2 regions of the Tardiphaga sp. OK246 genome follow, and region 2 is predicted to be linked to the other one. Evidence: predicted binding sites of a transcription regulator. Region 2 holds the regulator's gene; the other holds the start of a gene.
What was found. Region 2 encodes LexA, which represses DNA repair genes until DNA is damaged. Its sites were predicted from a motif close to TGTTCNNNNTGTGTTCNG; they were not measured.
Positions count from the first base shown of each region.

Region 1: the regulator LexA is predicted to act here: its motif matches at 4,220-4,237, upstream of recA (recombinase RecA).

Region 1 covers NZ_FZOX01000003.1:509,722-517,427, reverse strand. The annotation lists gene CHC01_RS15415 (ester cyclase) at 1-160, opposite strand, end outside; gene CHC01_RS15410 (Panacea domain-containing protein) at 418-999, shown strand; gene CHC01_RS15405 (hypothetical protein) at 996-1,439, shown strand; partial or broken gene CHC01_RS15400 (IS1 family transposase) at 1,440-2,343, opposite strand; tRNA gene CHC01_RS32585 (tRNA-Val) at 2,505-2,612, opposite strand; gene CHC01_RS15395 (P63C domain-containing protein) at 2,776-3,810, shown strand; gene CHC01_RS15390 (hypothetical protein) at 3,812-4,006, shown strand; gene recA (recombinase RecA) at 4,339-5,442, shown strand; gene CHC01_RS15380 (ABC transporter ATP-binding protein) at 5,625-6,638, opposite strand; gene CHC01_RS15375 (ABC transporter ATP-binding protein) at 6,635-7,642, opposite strand; gene CHC01_RS15370 (ABC transporter permease) at 7,668-7,706, opposite strand, start outside.
Region 2 covers NZ_FZOX01000002.1:1,047,677-1,055,382, forward strand. The annotation lists gene CHC01_RS12355 (Orn/Lys/Arg family decarboxylase) at 1-1,223, shown strand, start outside; gene CHC01_RS12360 (GNAT family N-acetyltransferase) at 1,245-1,814, shown strand; gene lexA (transcriptional repressor LexA) at 2,116-2,838, shown strand; gene CHC01_RS12370 (ComEC/Rec2 family competence protein) at 2,857-5,136, opposite strand; gene CHC01_RS12375 (glutamine--tRNA ligase/YqeY domain fusion protein) at 5,239-6,909, opposite strand; gene gltX (glutamate--tRNA ligase) at 7,109-7,706, shown strand, end outside.

The DNA of each region.
Region 1 (7,706 bases), on a different contig from region 2:
TCATTAATTCAGTCGCGTAGGCGTCCCGAGTGACGGTCCGGTCGCCTTTTTCGTCATGCCGGATGTAGTGCGATCCCACGCAGTTCGGAATTAAATCGTACTGGCACTCATGCCAAATCTTCTCCCAGCGGTCGAATAGATCGCGCACGGTATCGGACATCGAACACTCCAAGAATCAAAGTAGGCCAGTGCTGTTCTCAAATTAGGCCACTGCGGTCGGAAACAGGCCAGTACCGAAATTCCGGTACTGGCCGAAATAGGCCACTCGCTGAATCAAATCAGGCCACAAATTGGGCTCGATTGTTCTCTATTTGTTCTTGGAACAATATTTAACGTGTTGCGTCGAAATTACAGTAGCGGGAGCCCAATAAGTGCAATGATCAGTCCGCTCTCGTTCCCTCCCGCCTAGTTATCATCATGTTTGTTTCGCGCGATCGGGAAAAGCTCATTAATGCGATCATCTACTTCTTGGGTGCGACCAAGCATGCCCATACGCTAAAGCTGTTCAAGCTTTTAAATTTCGCTGATTTTGAGCATTTCCGACAGGCTGGGCGCACAATCTTTGGATTGGATTACCGTGCTCTGCCCATGGGGCCAGTTCCGACTAAGCTATTCGAAGAGCTAAAGCGCGGCGGTGATGGAGATTTGAAAGCTGCAATTGCAGTTGTGCCTGTCAAAGACGACATAAATGACGCTCTGCTCCGTCGTGACCTCAAGGCAAAAGCGAAGTTCGATAAGCAGTATTTTTCGAAGCGTGAAATCAAAATTATCGAACGAATTGCTGAACTTTTCCGCGATCTTAAGGCGGAAGACATGAGCGAATTCTCTCACCAGAAGGGGGAGCCGTGGCGCAAAGTCTACGGGCAGAAGGGGGAAGGTTCGGGCCGATTGATAGCCCCAGATCTTAGCCTAGACTCGGAGCCGCTAATTAAGGACGCGCCAATCATTTCGCGCGATGAATTGGAGGATCGAAGGAATCTTCTGAAAGACATTGCATGAGTGATGACGCCATTGAGCCGGGCAGTATCCTTCATTGGGAAGGATTCAAGTTCGCTGATGGTGCTGAGGCCGATAAATTCCTTGTAATAGTTGGCGCCCATACGGGTAAGAATCTCCTAGCCGTTGTCGCCACTTCGCAGATGAAACGTGGTCGTGCCGCTGTCCCGGGTGGAAACGTCGATGGCGGTTGGTATCATATCCCGGGTGGCGGCAAGGATTTTTTCAAAAAGGATACGTGGCTACTTTTCGAAGAGCCACGAGAACTTTCAGCGGCTGAATTGCTCGCCGCTAAGTTCAAGAACGAAGTAAAGCTTGTTGGCAAGCTTAGGCCGGATATTGCGAATGCAATCTGCAACTGCATGCGTAAATGTGACGATGTAAGTGATTTGCATCGGGGGCTGTTGGGGCCAGCCATCCAGCCCCAAGCCAAGAAAAAATAACTAAACTTTCCCGCCGTCGATTACTGTGAACTTCCGACGCCGATCCGGCGGCGTCTCGGTCGGCAGCGCAGGCGCTACAGCAAGCGCGGCGTCCACCAACTGCGCAATGCTCCAAGCCCGATCCGCGACACCGATAGCCTTGGCAGGCGTCGTGCGTAGGGCTTCGTGGCTACGGCACAGATTGTAATGAGCGACATACAGCGCGACCGCTGCGATGTGATTGTCCAGCTTCTTCGAGAAGCCGTTTAGTCAGGCGGGTGAAGCGGCGCGATCCCATGCGCAGCGAGAGGTTCTGGCGCTCAACGTAGCTGGTCGAGACATACTGCTCCGGATCGCCGGACATTACCTCACGGCTTACAGCTACTACGGCAGCGGGCGAGTACCGCGTGACGGCATCTCGGGCCAGATGCGTTACGCTGTAGGTCTTTACGATCACGCCATGGGATGCGCCGTCACCAAAGGCGTCGCGGATCGCCGCGCGGTACGGGTGGAAGCCATCGGTGCTGATCTCAGGCTGGCCGATCACACGGCCGCGCAGATCGTGCAGGAAGTCCATGGTGCTGTCGGTGTTACGCTTGCCGACACCCCAGCTAATGATGGCCTTCTGATTGCCGGCCATGCCGATAAAAACGTACTGATCACCCTTGGCGTTGATCTCGTTCTTTTTGACGTTCTTCTGCTTTTTGCCAACGAAGGACCATGCTTCGTCCAATTCCAGGCGCTCGGTGCGGATGCCGACCATCAGGCGGTCGTGCAACTCCATGCAGCCAAGGCCGACGCGCAGCGCTAACGCGCCCACGGTGCCGCGGTTGACGCCGGTAAGGCGCGAGGCGGTACGGATGCCGACGCCTTCGCAAAGGGCGGCAATGACTTCAATCTGCTTTTCGCGGGGGAGTACGTTCACGAAGCTCATCCTTCGGGTTGAAGGGATGGCTTCGGCGACTCTGGCAGACACGCCCGCCAAGGCGTATATTGCTCAGAACGGTTGTCGCTTCGGGCTCATCCCCGGAGTGGTGATCGGGGGTCGTTTCCGCGCCAACGGCGACGGCCCCACTTGAATGATAGTGGTGGAAGTTGTGAGATTCGAACTCACGGGACGTTGCGAGGGGGATGGAAACCCAAACGTCCGCCGAGGGGTAAGCTCGGTGCGATAGGCCGCTCTGCCAAACTTCCGCACACAAAAACGCCTCGCCCGCTGAAAAGCAGGTGGGGCGTTTGCGTATGTGCATATCCGTCATCATGCAAGCATAATGGGCCCATTTGAGCATAATGCAAGCATGTTCTTGCAATATACGGAAAGGATGTCATTATGCTTGCATAAAAGCGGAGATGCATGATGGCGAAGCTGACGGGAAGAGCTAAAGGCGGCGCCGCGCTGGCCGCCTCAATGACCCCAAAAGAGCGCAAGGCGCGAGCCACGAAGGCTGCGGAGGCGCGTTGGTCAGGCGATGTTAAGAAAGCGACACATGGGGCGGACGACCATCCGCTGAAGATCGGCGATATCGAGATCCCCTGCTACGTTCTTGAGGACGAAACCCGCGTCCTTTCGCACCGTGGAATGGTCACTGGGATGGGGATGGCGTGGGGATCGCGCGGCTCCGGCGGCGGTGGTGGTGTTGGACTAGCCGGTTTTTTGAACGGTTCTCGCCTTTCTCCTTTTGTTTCTAAGGAGTTGCTGGCGGTGGTCGATAACCCGATTAGATTTCGTCATACCAGTGGCGGTGGAATTGCATTTGGATATCCTGCGACGATTCTTGCTGACCTTTGCGACCTTGTTTTAGCCGCTCGGAAGGCCGGGGCGCTGCAGAAGCAGCAAGAGCATATTGCAGACCGATGCGAAATTCTCGTTCGGGGATTTGCTCGGGTCGGCATCATTGCTCTAGTCGATGAAGCGACGGGCTTCCAATACGACCGGACGCGAAATTCTCTTGCCCGTATTTTAGAGGCATTTGTCGCGAAGGAATTGCAGCCTTGGGTCAAAACTTTTCCGGACGAATACTATGCGCAATTATTTCGTTTGAGGGGTCTTACCTATGCCGCCGACTCAGTGAAGCGGCCTCAGTACTTTGGAACACTCACCAACGATATCGTTTATAAACGGTTGGCTCCGGGCGTTTTGGATGAACTAAAGAAGGTGATCCCGAAAACGGAAGCAGGGAGGCGTAAGGCAGCGCTATCACAGGCGCTTACTAAAAATGTCGGCTATCCAAAGCTGAGAGAGCATCTTGGCGCGACTGTCGCATACATGACCGTGAGTAAGGATTATCCGGACTTTATGGAAAAGCTCAACAAGTACCGCCCAAGATATGGTGAGCAGTACGTGCTTCCATTCGATTACGAGCCGGAAAAAGATGACGGCAAGGGCCTGTAAAATGAAATTCGAACACCGCAATGTGTCCTTCGACGTGCACTCCCTGACTGAAGAAAAGTGGGAATGGATTGCTTATCCGAAGGTCGAGCAAGGCGCAAAGTTTAGCGGCCTAAGTGGCCCAACCGAGGCCGAGGCCAAGAGAGCAGCCCGGTTTTGCATTGATGAATGGTTAGATGGAAAAAAGGCCGCCCACTGAGGCGGCCTTACTGCGACAGAGGTAGTGTCTGGGCCTGATCCTGTTTCCCCAGACGGTGCCCAAGTCCCTGGGCTCGGTCAGCCTTGCGGCCTCTGGAAGCTCCGTTGCCGGAGCCGGACCCTTCCCCTCTGTCGAGCCAATTCTAAACTAGGCCACTGATCTTTTCAAACTAGGCCACTGACGCCGGAAACAGGCCAGTACCGAAATTCTCAAAAGAACATATTGCGAACATAGAACAGATAGGGTACATTGTTCTCAATCCGAACAGCGCCGCCATCCTTTGGCGCTTGCCGTTTGTCCTGTCGCGAATCCCTTCATAAGGAGCTAGATCAATGGCTACCACTCCGACTGCCCTGCGTATCGTTGAAGGATCCTCCATGGACAAGACCAAGGCCCTGTCGGCCGCGCTCTCCCAGATCGAGCGCCAGTTCGGCAAGGGCTCGGTGATGAAGCTCGGCAAGAACGACCGGTCGATGGATATCGAGGTGATCTCGTCGGGTTCGCTCGGCCTCGATATCGCGCTCGGCGTTGGCGGGCTGCCCAAGGGCCGCGTGATCGAGATTTACGGACCGGAATCCTCGGGCAAGACGACTTTGGCGCTGCATTGCGCCGCGGAAGCCCAGAAGAAGGGCGGCATCTGCGCCTTCATCGACGCCGAACACGCGCTCGACCCGGTCTATGCCCGCAAGCTGGGCGTCAATGTCGATGAGCTCCTGATCTCGCAGCCGGATCACGGCGAACAGGCGCTGGAAATCGCCGACACGCTGGTGCGCTCCGGTGCGGTGGACGTGCTGATCATCGACTCCGTGGCAGCGCTGGTGCCGCGCGCCGAACTCGAAGGCGAAATGGGCGACGCGCTGCCCGGCCTGCAGGCCCGTCTGATGAGCCAAGCGCTGCGCAAGCTGACTGCCTCGATCAACAAATCCAATACGATGGTGATCTTCATCAACCAGATCCGCATGAAGATCGGTGTGATGTATGGCTCGCCGGAAACCACTACCGGCGGTAATGCGCTGAAATTCTACGCCTCGGTCCGTCTCGACATCCGCCGCATCGGCGCGATCAAGGAGCGCGACGAAGTGGTCGGCAATTCGACCCGCGTCAAGGTCGTGAAAAACAAGCTGGCACCGCCCTTCAAGCAGGTCGAATTCGACATCATGTATGGCGAAGGCGTCTCCAAGATGGGCGAGATCCTCGATCTCGGCGTGAAAGCGGGAATCGTCGAGAAGTCCGGCGCCTGGTTCTCCTATGACAGCCAGCGTCTCGGCCAGGGCCGTGAGAATTCCAAGGCCTTCCTGAAGGCCAATCCGGACATGACCGCCAAGATCGAAGCCTCGATCCGGCAGAATTCCGGCCTGATCGCCGAACAGATTCTCGCCGGTCCCATCGAGCGCGACGAAGACGGTGGTGACGGCGAGGAGCCGGCAGAAGATTGATCGGATCGGGTCCGGAGACGCACTGACGTTCATGCGCAGTGATCTTGCCGGGCCGATCTTGCAGCCGAGATTTTCGGCTGAATGATTTCGCGGTGGGTGCTGTGGGGGTCTGTTGCCGATACCCTGCGGTGCCTGCCGCGTTGTCGTTTCAGGGCATGTTGATCTGAGCGCGCTGATCGCAACTATCGCCGCGCGGCGGGAACGGCCTCGGCCGGCGGTGCGATCAGTTTGTTGACCGCATGACAGGCGACGCCGTCGACCAGATCCGGCACCACCTTGCGACAGAGATCGAACACTTCCGGGCAGCGCGGATGAAACGTGCAGCCGGAGGGCGGATCGATCGGATTGGGAATCTCGCCGGAGACCGCGATGCGTGCGCGGCCTGACATGGCCAGATCCGGCACTGCGCCCAGCAGCATGCGCGTATAGGGCATGCGCGGCGCGCGGAAGAGTTCGCGCCCTTCCGCGATCTCCACGATGCGGCCGAGATACATCACGCCGATCCGGTCAGCCATATGCCTGACCACAGCAAGGTTGTGGCTGATGAACAGATAGGTCAGGCCGAATTTGTCCTGCAGTTCGCGCATCAGGTTGAGAATCTGCGCCTGCACCGAGACATCCAGCGCCGAGGTCGGCTCGTCGCAGACGATGAACTCGGCCTCCGATGCGAGTGCGCGGGCAATCGCGATACGCTGGCGCTGGCCGCCGGAGAACTGATGCGGGTATTTCTGCCCGTCATCGGGATGCAGGCCCACCAGCGTCAGCAATTCGCCGACCCGCGCGCGAATGTCGCGCTCGCCCTGAATGAGATCGAAGGCGCGGATTGGTTCGGCGATGATGGCATCGACGCGCAGCCGCGGATTGAGGCTGGCATAGGGATCCTGGAAAATCATCTGGATGCGCTTGCGCAGCAGCTTGCGCGCGCCGGCCTGTGCGGGATCGCTCATCGAGACGCCGTCGATGATCACGTCGCCGGATGTCGGCGGCAGCAGCCCGACCACCATCCGCGCCACCGTGCTCTTGCCCGAGCCGGATTCGCCGACCAGCGCAAAGGTCTCGCCGCGCCTGATCTCGAACGAGACGCCGTCGACGGCCTTCAGAAACTCCATCGGACTGCGCTCGATGACGCGGTTGAGCCACGGCTTCGAGACGTCGAATGCGCGTTTGAGATTGCGGGCCTGCACCAGCGCCGTCATGCCGCGCTCTCCGCATGGGCATGATCATGGAGATGATCGGGATCATAGAGATGACAGGCGACCTGTTGCGCGCCGACAGCGATCGGCTCCGGCCGCTCGATACGGCAGCGGTCGAACGCGAAACTGCAGCGCGGATTGAACGCGCAGCCCTGCGGAATGGCCGACAGCCGCGGCATGCTTCCCGGAATCTGCACCAGCCGCTGCGACGCGTCGCCCGTCAGCGTCGGGATCGCGCCCATCAATCCCTTGGCATAGGGGTGCAGCGGGTTTTGCACCACGTCGCGCACCGGTCCGATCTCGGCGATGCGCCCGGAATACATCACGGCGACGCGATCGGACGTCTCGGCGATCACACCCATATCGTGGGTGACCAGCATCACCGCCGTGCCGTGGTCGCGGCCGAGCCGCTTGATCAGCGCGATGATCTGCGCCTGCACGGAGACATCGAGCGCGGTAGTCGGTTCGTCGGCGATGATCAGTTCGGGCTCGGCCGCGATCGCCAGCGCGATCACCACACGCTGCCGCATGCCGCCGGAGAATTCATGCGGATAGGCATCGACGCGCTTGTCAGGGGCGGGAATGCCGACCTCGGCGAGCAGATCCACCGCGCGCTTGCGTGCCTGCGTCTCGTTCATGTTGAGATGGGTACGGATGGTCTCCACCAGCTGGTCGCCAATGCGATACAGCGGATTGAGGCTGGTCAGCGGATCCTGAAAGATCATCGCGATGCGCTTGCCGCGAATCCGGCGCATCTGCTCCGGCGGCAGATTGTCGATGCGCAATCCGGACAGCAGGATCTCGCCGCCCGCGATCCGTCCGGGCGGATCGATCAGGCCGATGGCCGCAAGTCCCGTCACCGATTTGCCGGCGCCGGATTCGCCGACCACGCCCAGCACCTCGCCCTTGGCGATGTCGAAGGACACGCCGTCGATGGCACGCAGCGCGCCGCGCCGGCTGGCGAATTCAACGCACAAGTTGCGCACGGAGAGGACGGGCACGCTCATGTCGGGCACTGCTTGAGGTGAGACATCATTGCAGCTTCGGGTTCAGCGCATCGCGCAGCCAGTC
Region 2 (7,706 bases):
GCCCGGATTCGCCGGGCATCATCGCGACGCAGTCGACCCACAAGCAGCTCGCGAGCTTCTCGCAGGCGTCGCAGATCCACATGAAGGATCGTCATATCCGCGGCCAGAAACGCCGCGTCGAGCATCGGCGCTTCAACGAAAGCTTCATGCAGCACGCCTCGACCTCGCCGTTCTATCCGCTGTTCGCATCATTGGATGTCGGCGCGCAGATGATGAAGGGCCGCTCCGGCGAAGTGTTGTGGGACGATACGATCCGCCTCGGCATCGAACTGCGCAAGAAGATGCGCGCCGTCCGCCGCGAATTCGAGGAGAAGGAAACCCGCACTGAGCGCCGCTGGTTCTTCGAACCCTTCGTGCCCGAGCGCGTCGCGATTCCCGACGCAGCCAGCGAAGGCGCTGTTCACAATGTGCCTTGGGAAAGCATCGGCACTGACCAGCTGGCCACCAATCCGGCTTATTGGCAGCTCGCGCCTGACGCCGCTTGGCATGGCTTCCCCGGCATGGAAGCCGGTTTCACCATGACCGATCCCAACAAGCTGACGGTACTGACACCCGGCTTCGACCGCACCACCGGCGGCTATGCGGAACACGGCATCCCCGCGCCCGTGGTCGCGCAGTTCCTGCGCGAAAATCGCATCGTGCCGGAGAAGAACGATCTCAACTCGCTGCTCTTCCTGCTGACGCCCGGCGTGGAAGCCAGCAAGGCCGGCACGCTGATATCGGGCCTTGTCGCCTTCAAGAAGTTTCATGACGACAACGCGCTGCTGGAAGACGTTATCCCGGAATTCTCCAGGCGCAGGCCGGCGCGTTATGCGGGCATACGCCTGCGGGATCTGTGCGGCGACATGCACCGGTTCTTCCGCGAGGCCAATGTGAGCGAACTTCAGACCAGGCAATTCTCCGCCGACCATCTGCCGGAGATTGCCATGTCACCCCATGATGCCGCGCGCTGTCTGGTGCGCAACGACGTCGATTACCTCCCGATCGATGAGATATTCGGGCGCGTCGCGACGACGCCGTTCGTGGTCTACCCGCCCGGCATCGCCACGATCGTTCCCGGAGAACGGCTCACCGAACGGTCAAAGCCGATGATCGACTATCTCCGGATGTTCGAGACCTGCTTCAACACGTTCCCGGGCTTCGACGTCGAAATCCAGGGCATCTACCGCAAGGTCGACGCCAATGGCCGGATCCGACTTTACACTTACGTGGTCTCCGAATAGGGAGCACGTAAGGAGCCTGATTTGCCAACGGAACTCGAACAGCCGGTCGTCATCCGACCATCACGCGACACCGACGTCGATGCCATGCTGGCGATCTATCGCCGGCACATCCGGCAAGGCGTCGAGGAAGGCGTCAGCGACGCCGACACGCCGCAGCCCGACGATCTCAGAGACCGGCGCAAGAACCTGCGCAGCAAACGGTTCCCGCACCTCGTCGCCACGCAAGGCGGCGAGGTCGTCGGCTACGCCTATGTGGTGCTGTTCCGCAAGCGACCGGCCTATCGCTACACGGTCAAGCATTCGATCTATATCCACCACGGGCATGTCGGCCGAGGCATCGGCCGGCTGTTGATGCGCGAGTTGATCGATGTCTGCGCGGCGGCCGGCTTTCGGCAGATCATCGGCTATATCGATGCCGACAACACGGCCTCGCTCGGCTTGCATGAGAGCTTTGGCTTTGCGCGCGTCGGCTTGCTGCCCGGCGTCGCTTATCGCTCCGGCCGCTGGGCCGACACGATCATGGTTCAGCGCTCGCTGGCCACCGGCTCCACGACTCCCCCGCCGCCCGTTGGGCGCATGACGTCCGCGTAGCCCAAGCGACCGCGGAAGCATTTTCCATGTCCCTCGAGGGTCGACGACTGGTAGGAACAGCCTCCTCAAACCTCCCTCAACGCGCATTCTGTTGACGGCAAATTAAGCATTGCAGAACACATATGGAACATATAGTGTTCGTTCATGATTTGTTTCGAGATTCTGTGGCTTTGAGTAGTTTGAGAGTGCCCGAACTCGCGCAACCGATCTTCGAACGATCGTCTCAGGATTGAGGCTCACCGTTCGAAGGCCCTTTGAAACGCACGCGGCGGCCGACACCGTCAACTGAGGATGGCTTCAGATGCTCACGCGCAAACAATACGAACTCCTGCGATTCATCGATCAACGGCTGAAGGAAGCCGGCGTCCCGCCCTCCTTCGACGAGATGAAGGATGCGCTCGACCTGCGCTCGAAGTCCGGCATCCATCGTCTGATCACGGCGCTGGAAGAACGCGGCTTCATACGCCGTCTGCCCAACCGCGCCCGTGCCATCGAAGTCATCAAGCTGCCAGAGCTCGGCGCGCCGGTCACCGGCGGCACCGGGCGCCGCGGCTTCACGCCCAGCGTCATCGAAGGCACGCTTGGCAAGGTGCGTTCGGCCGCCAGCATCGCCAGCAACAGCGGCGATGATGACAATGGCCGCACGGTTGCTATCCCGGTCATGGGCCGGATCGCGGCAGGTACGCCGATCGAGGCGCTGCAGACCCGCAGCCACACCATCAGCATGCCCGCCGACATGCTCGGCTCCGGCGAACATTACGCGCTCGAAGTGCGCGGCGATTCCATGCAGGACGCCGGCATTCTCGATGGCGACACGGTGCTGATCCAGCGCAACGAAAGCGCCGACACCGGCGACATCGTGGTGGCCCTGATTGACGACGAGGAAGCCACGTTGAAGCGCTTCCGCCGCCGCGGCGCGTCGATCGCGCTAGAGCCAGCGAACGACGCTTACGAAGTTCGCATCCTGCCGCCTAACCGGGTGCGCATTCAGGGCAAGCTGATTGGTCTGTATCGGCGTTACTGAGGCTATCGCCTCGGCGGACTACTGATCTTCGGGTTGAAGATCGGTTTCCGCCGGCGTCGCATCCACCGGCCGATTTTGTGGCGTACGACTGTTCGGGATCAGATCGTGCTGGGGCTCATCAGGAATGGCGCGCGACCACGGACGGTCCAGACCCCGCGGTCGCACGGCATCGATGGTAAAGCCGTTCGCGGTTCGCTGCAGGCTCACCGCACCATTTCGTTGCAAGCGATCTTGATCGATCACCAGCGCCCTGCAATCCCTCGGCGGTTGTTTCGTCGTGACGATGAGCGCCGCTTTCTCGCAATCATCTGTGAAGGCATCCGGCTGTAAAACCAGCGCCACCAAAGCGCCATCGGCCAGCGCCGTGATGCACCCGTCGCGGTCGCAGGACACGCCGTGGCCGACTGAGGCATCGGTCGGCAGGCGTGCATCGGCATCGCCGGCAAGCCACTCTTTCAGCAAAAATGTATCCTTGGCGCTGCGCATCACGTGGAGATGCCCATCCCTGCCCCGTACCGCGACGCTGCGACCATCACCCGAGATCAGCACATCCGGCTGCTTCACCAGCAATGCCCATACAATCGAGAGCACCAGCACGCCAGCCCCCGCGAAGCGCAACGGCGTGCGCAGCAATCCGAGCACGATGATGCCGATACTGGCTGATATCAGCGGTCCGGTGCCGAAGGCCGGCATCCGGCCGATGGCGCCGGGCAAGGCCGCCACCCATTGCGTGACCACGATCATCCACTGGATGCCGACATCCATCAGCCGCCAGAACACACCGTCAAAGCCGAACGGCATGGCCACCAAACCAAGAATACCCGCCGGCATCACCAGCGCTGAGACCACTGGCATCGCCAGGAGATTGGCGACGACGCCATAAGGCGTGACGCGATGGAAATGAAATGCGGCATAGGGCGTGGTGGCAAGGCCCGCGACCAGCGAGGCCAGCACGAGCATCGCGATCTCGCGTCCGCCCCATAGCGCCACGCGCGCTGTCGCGGAATGATCGGGCGAGGCAAACAGCGCGGGCATGCCGATCTGCACCAATGCAACGAGCCCCAGCGTCGCGGCGAAAGACATCTGGAAACTCGGGTGAACCAGCGCATCGGGCGCGACGATCAGCACGACCATCGCCGCCACCGCCAGCGTGCGGAACGTCACCGCCCGGCGATCGACCATGACTGCAATCAGCACGACGGCCGTCATGAAAAACGATCTCTGCGTCGCGACTTCAGCACCTGACAACAGCAGATAGAACAGTGCTGCGAATAACGCCGCAGCCGCTGCGACTTTCCTGATCGGGAACGTCACTGTCAGGACAGGGATCAGTGCCAGCAGTGCGCGTATCGCAAAGAACACCACGCCGGCGACCACGGCCATGTGATAGCCAGAAATCGACAACACATGACCGAGGCCGGAGATGAACATCGCATCATTGACGTCAGCCGAAATCGCATCGCGGCGGCCCGTGAGCAGCGCCGTGGCAATGGCGCGGCTATCGCCCGAGAGCACGGTGCGGATCCGCGCGTCGATGGCGTCGCGTAGCCCCTGCATGGTCGCCGAATAGCGTAGTGCCACACTCGGCTGTATCGGCGGATCGACTGCCTTGATGCCGCCCATCACGAAGCCAGATGCGCCGATCCCTTGAAAATACAGATCGCGGCCGAAGTCGTAGCTGCCCGGCCGGAGCGGCGACAGCGGCGGCTGCAGCCTTGCCTTCAATTCGACGAAGCTGCCGACGGCAGGTGCCGTGCCCTTCTTCACCGACAGCCGCACACGAGTGAGCTTCGGTGCGGCGCGCGGGCTGTCCATCGTGGCAACGCGCAGCACGAAGCGATCCGTGCGCTCCCGTTCCTCATGCGTTTCGACGAAGCCGGTCAGCGCGACGGAATAGAGCGGCTTCGCCAGAACCTCATGAGCCACACGCGCGGTTTTCAAGGCAGCCATCGCAAAGCCGGCCGCGATGGCCGCAATAAGCAAGATCAAGGAAAACCATCGTTGTCGCCGCAGCAAAAACGCAGCCATGCAAAGAAGGCCAGCCGTCGCAGCGGCAACCCAGGCCACCGGCTCATGCTCAGCGGCAAAATACAGCGCGATGCCGGTGCCGAAAGCGATCGGCACCCAGGGCAGCAAGCGACCGGGACCAGCTTCGGCCCGCACCCACGTCCAGAGCGTCCCGAAGCCCGACGTCGACGACGTCGCTGACGGGGCAGCGACGCCTGCCGTGGCCGGCGGCCATGTGGTCGCCGTGCCGGATCGGCCCCGCCGCTGTTGCTGATCCCCGCCCTGCGCCATCGAACGCCCGCACGCCACGCTTGTCCTTCCGAATGCTATCGGAAGGGCAAGCGGCGACTAGCGGAACGGATGCAGAATACGAAAATTAATCCCTGGGGTTGCTCAGGCGAGCTTGGCGTAGCTATCGCGCAGACCGACGGTACGGTTGAAGACCAGCTTGCCCGGCGCTGAATCCTTGTCGCGACAGAAATAACCCTGGCGCTCGAACTGCACGACATCGCTTGTGTTGTCGCTCGCCAGCGCCGGCTCAAGCATGGCGCCGGTCAGCTTCTCCAGCGAGTCCGGATTGAGCTGCGATGCGAACTCGGTCGCATTGGGCTGCGGATCGGCGAACAGCTGATTGTAGACGCGCACTTCCGCCTGCACGGCATCTGCAGCGCTCACCCAATGGATCGTCGCCTTGACCTTGCGGCCGTCCGGCGCATTGCCGCCCCGGGTTTCCGGATCATAGGTGCAGCGCAGTTCGACCACCTCGCCAGCGGCATTCTTGATGACGTCCTTGCAGGTGATGAAGTAGCCATAACGCAAGCGGACCTCGCGGCCTGGCGCCATGCGGAAGAACTTCTTCGGCGGCTCTTCCATGAAGTCGTCATGCTCGATGTAAAGCTCGCGGCCGAATGAAATCTGCCGGTTGCCGAGCGACGCATCATCGGGATGGTTGATGGCTTCGAGCTGCTCGGTCTGTCCTTCCGGGTAGTTCTCGATCACCACCTTCAGCGGCTTCAGCACCGCCATGCGGCGCTGCGCCGTGCGATTCAGTGTCTCGCGCACGGCGAAATCGAACATCGAGATATCGACGGTCGAGTTGGCCTTGGCGACGCCGATGCGCTTGACGAATTCGCGCAGTGCTTCGGCAGGAATGCCGCGGCGCTGCAGGCCGGCCAGCGTCGGCATCCGTGGATCGTCCCAGCCCGTGACATGGCCACCGCGGACAAGTTCGGTCAGCACGCGCTTCGACAGCAGCGTGTAGGTCATGTTGAGGCGCGCGAATTCATACTGATGCGGCCGCGATGGCACCGGCAGGTTTTCCAGGCACCAGTCGTAAAGCGGCCGGTGATCCTCGAATTCGAGCGTACAGATCGAATGCGTTACGTGTTCGATGGCATCCGACTGGCCGTGCGCGAAGTCGTAGCTCGGATAGATGCTCCAAGCGGTGCCCGTGCGCGGATGATGCGCATGCAGGATGCGATAGATCACGGGATCGCGCAGGTTGATGTTGCCCGACGACATGTCGATCTTGGCGCGCAGCACGCGGGCGCCGTTCGGGAATTCGCCGGCGCGCATCCGCGCGAACAGATCCAGGTTCTCATCAACCGAACGGTCGCGGAACGGGCTGTTCTGGCCAGGCTCCGTCAGGGTGCCACGCTTAAAGCGGATTTCTTCCTGCGACTGGTCATCGACATAGGCCTTGCCGGCGCGGATCAGGTGTACCGCCCAGTCATAGAGCTGCTCGAAATAGTCCGAGGCGTAGTGCAGGTTGCCCTCGCCCCAGTCGAAGCCGAGCCAGCGGACGTCGCGCTGGATGGCGTCGATATATTCCTGCTCTTCCTTGGTCGGATTGGTGTCGTCGAAACGCAGGTTGCAGTGGCCGCCGAATTCCTCGGCAACGCCGAAATTCAGGCAGATAGACTTGGCATGACCGAGATGCAGGTAGCCGTTGGGCTCCGGCGGAAAGCGCGTCACCACGCTCTTATGCTTACCGGATTGCAGGTCCGCCGCAACGATGTCGCGGATGAAGTCACGGCCTGCGTCGGATACCGATTCGTCTGTCATTTTCTGCCTTTCAAGCTGTGCCCTATGTGCCAAATCCGGAAGGCCGCGCCAAGGCCGGATCAGGGGCCGGGTCCCGCGAAAGGGCCTTTTCCGATGCGGTTCCGGCCCCAAATCCGCGTTTATTCGCCGTGAGACAGCGCCCTGTCGTTGTGATAAACGCCCGCCAACACTCACACCGAACTCGATCGAACCCGCTGATATGACCACTCCCGTCGTTACCCGTTTCGCCCCCTCGCCGACCGGCTTCCTCCATATCGGCGGTGGACGCACCGCGCTGTTCAACTGGCTCTATGCCAAGAAGACCGGCGGCAAGATGCTGCTGCGGATCGAGGATACGGATCGCGAGCGTTCAACGGATGCCGCGATCGACGCCATTATCGACGGGTTGAAGTGGCTGGGCATCGAATGGGATGGCGACACCGTCTTCCAGTTTGCCCGTGCCGGCCGGCACCGCGAAGTCGCCGAACAGCTGCTGGCCGAGGGCAAGGCGTATTACTGCTATGCCTCGGCCGAGGAGCTGCGGCAGATGCGCGAGACCGCCCGCGCCGAGGGCAAGTCCAAGCTCTATAACGGGCTCTGGCGCGATCGCGATCCATCCGAGCCCCACCCCGACGTCAAACCGACGATCCGCCTAAAGGCGCCGCTCACCGGTGAGACCGTGATCGAGGATCAGGTACAGGGCCGCGTGGTCTGGCAGAACGAGAATCTCGACGACCTCGTGCTGCTGCGTGGCGACGGCAATCCGACCTACATGCTGGCCGTGGTGGTGGACGACCATGACATGGGCGTGACCCATG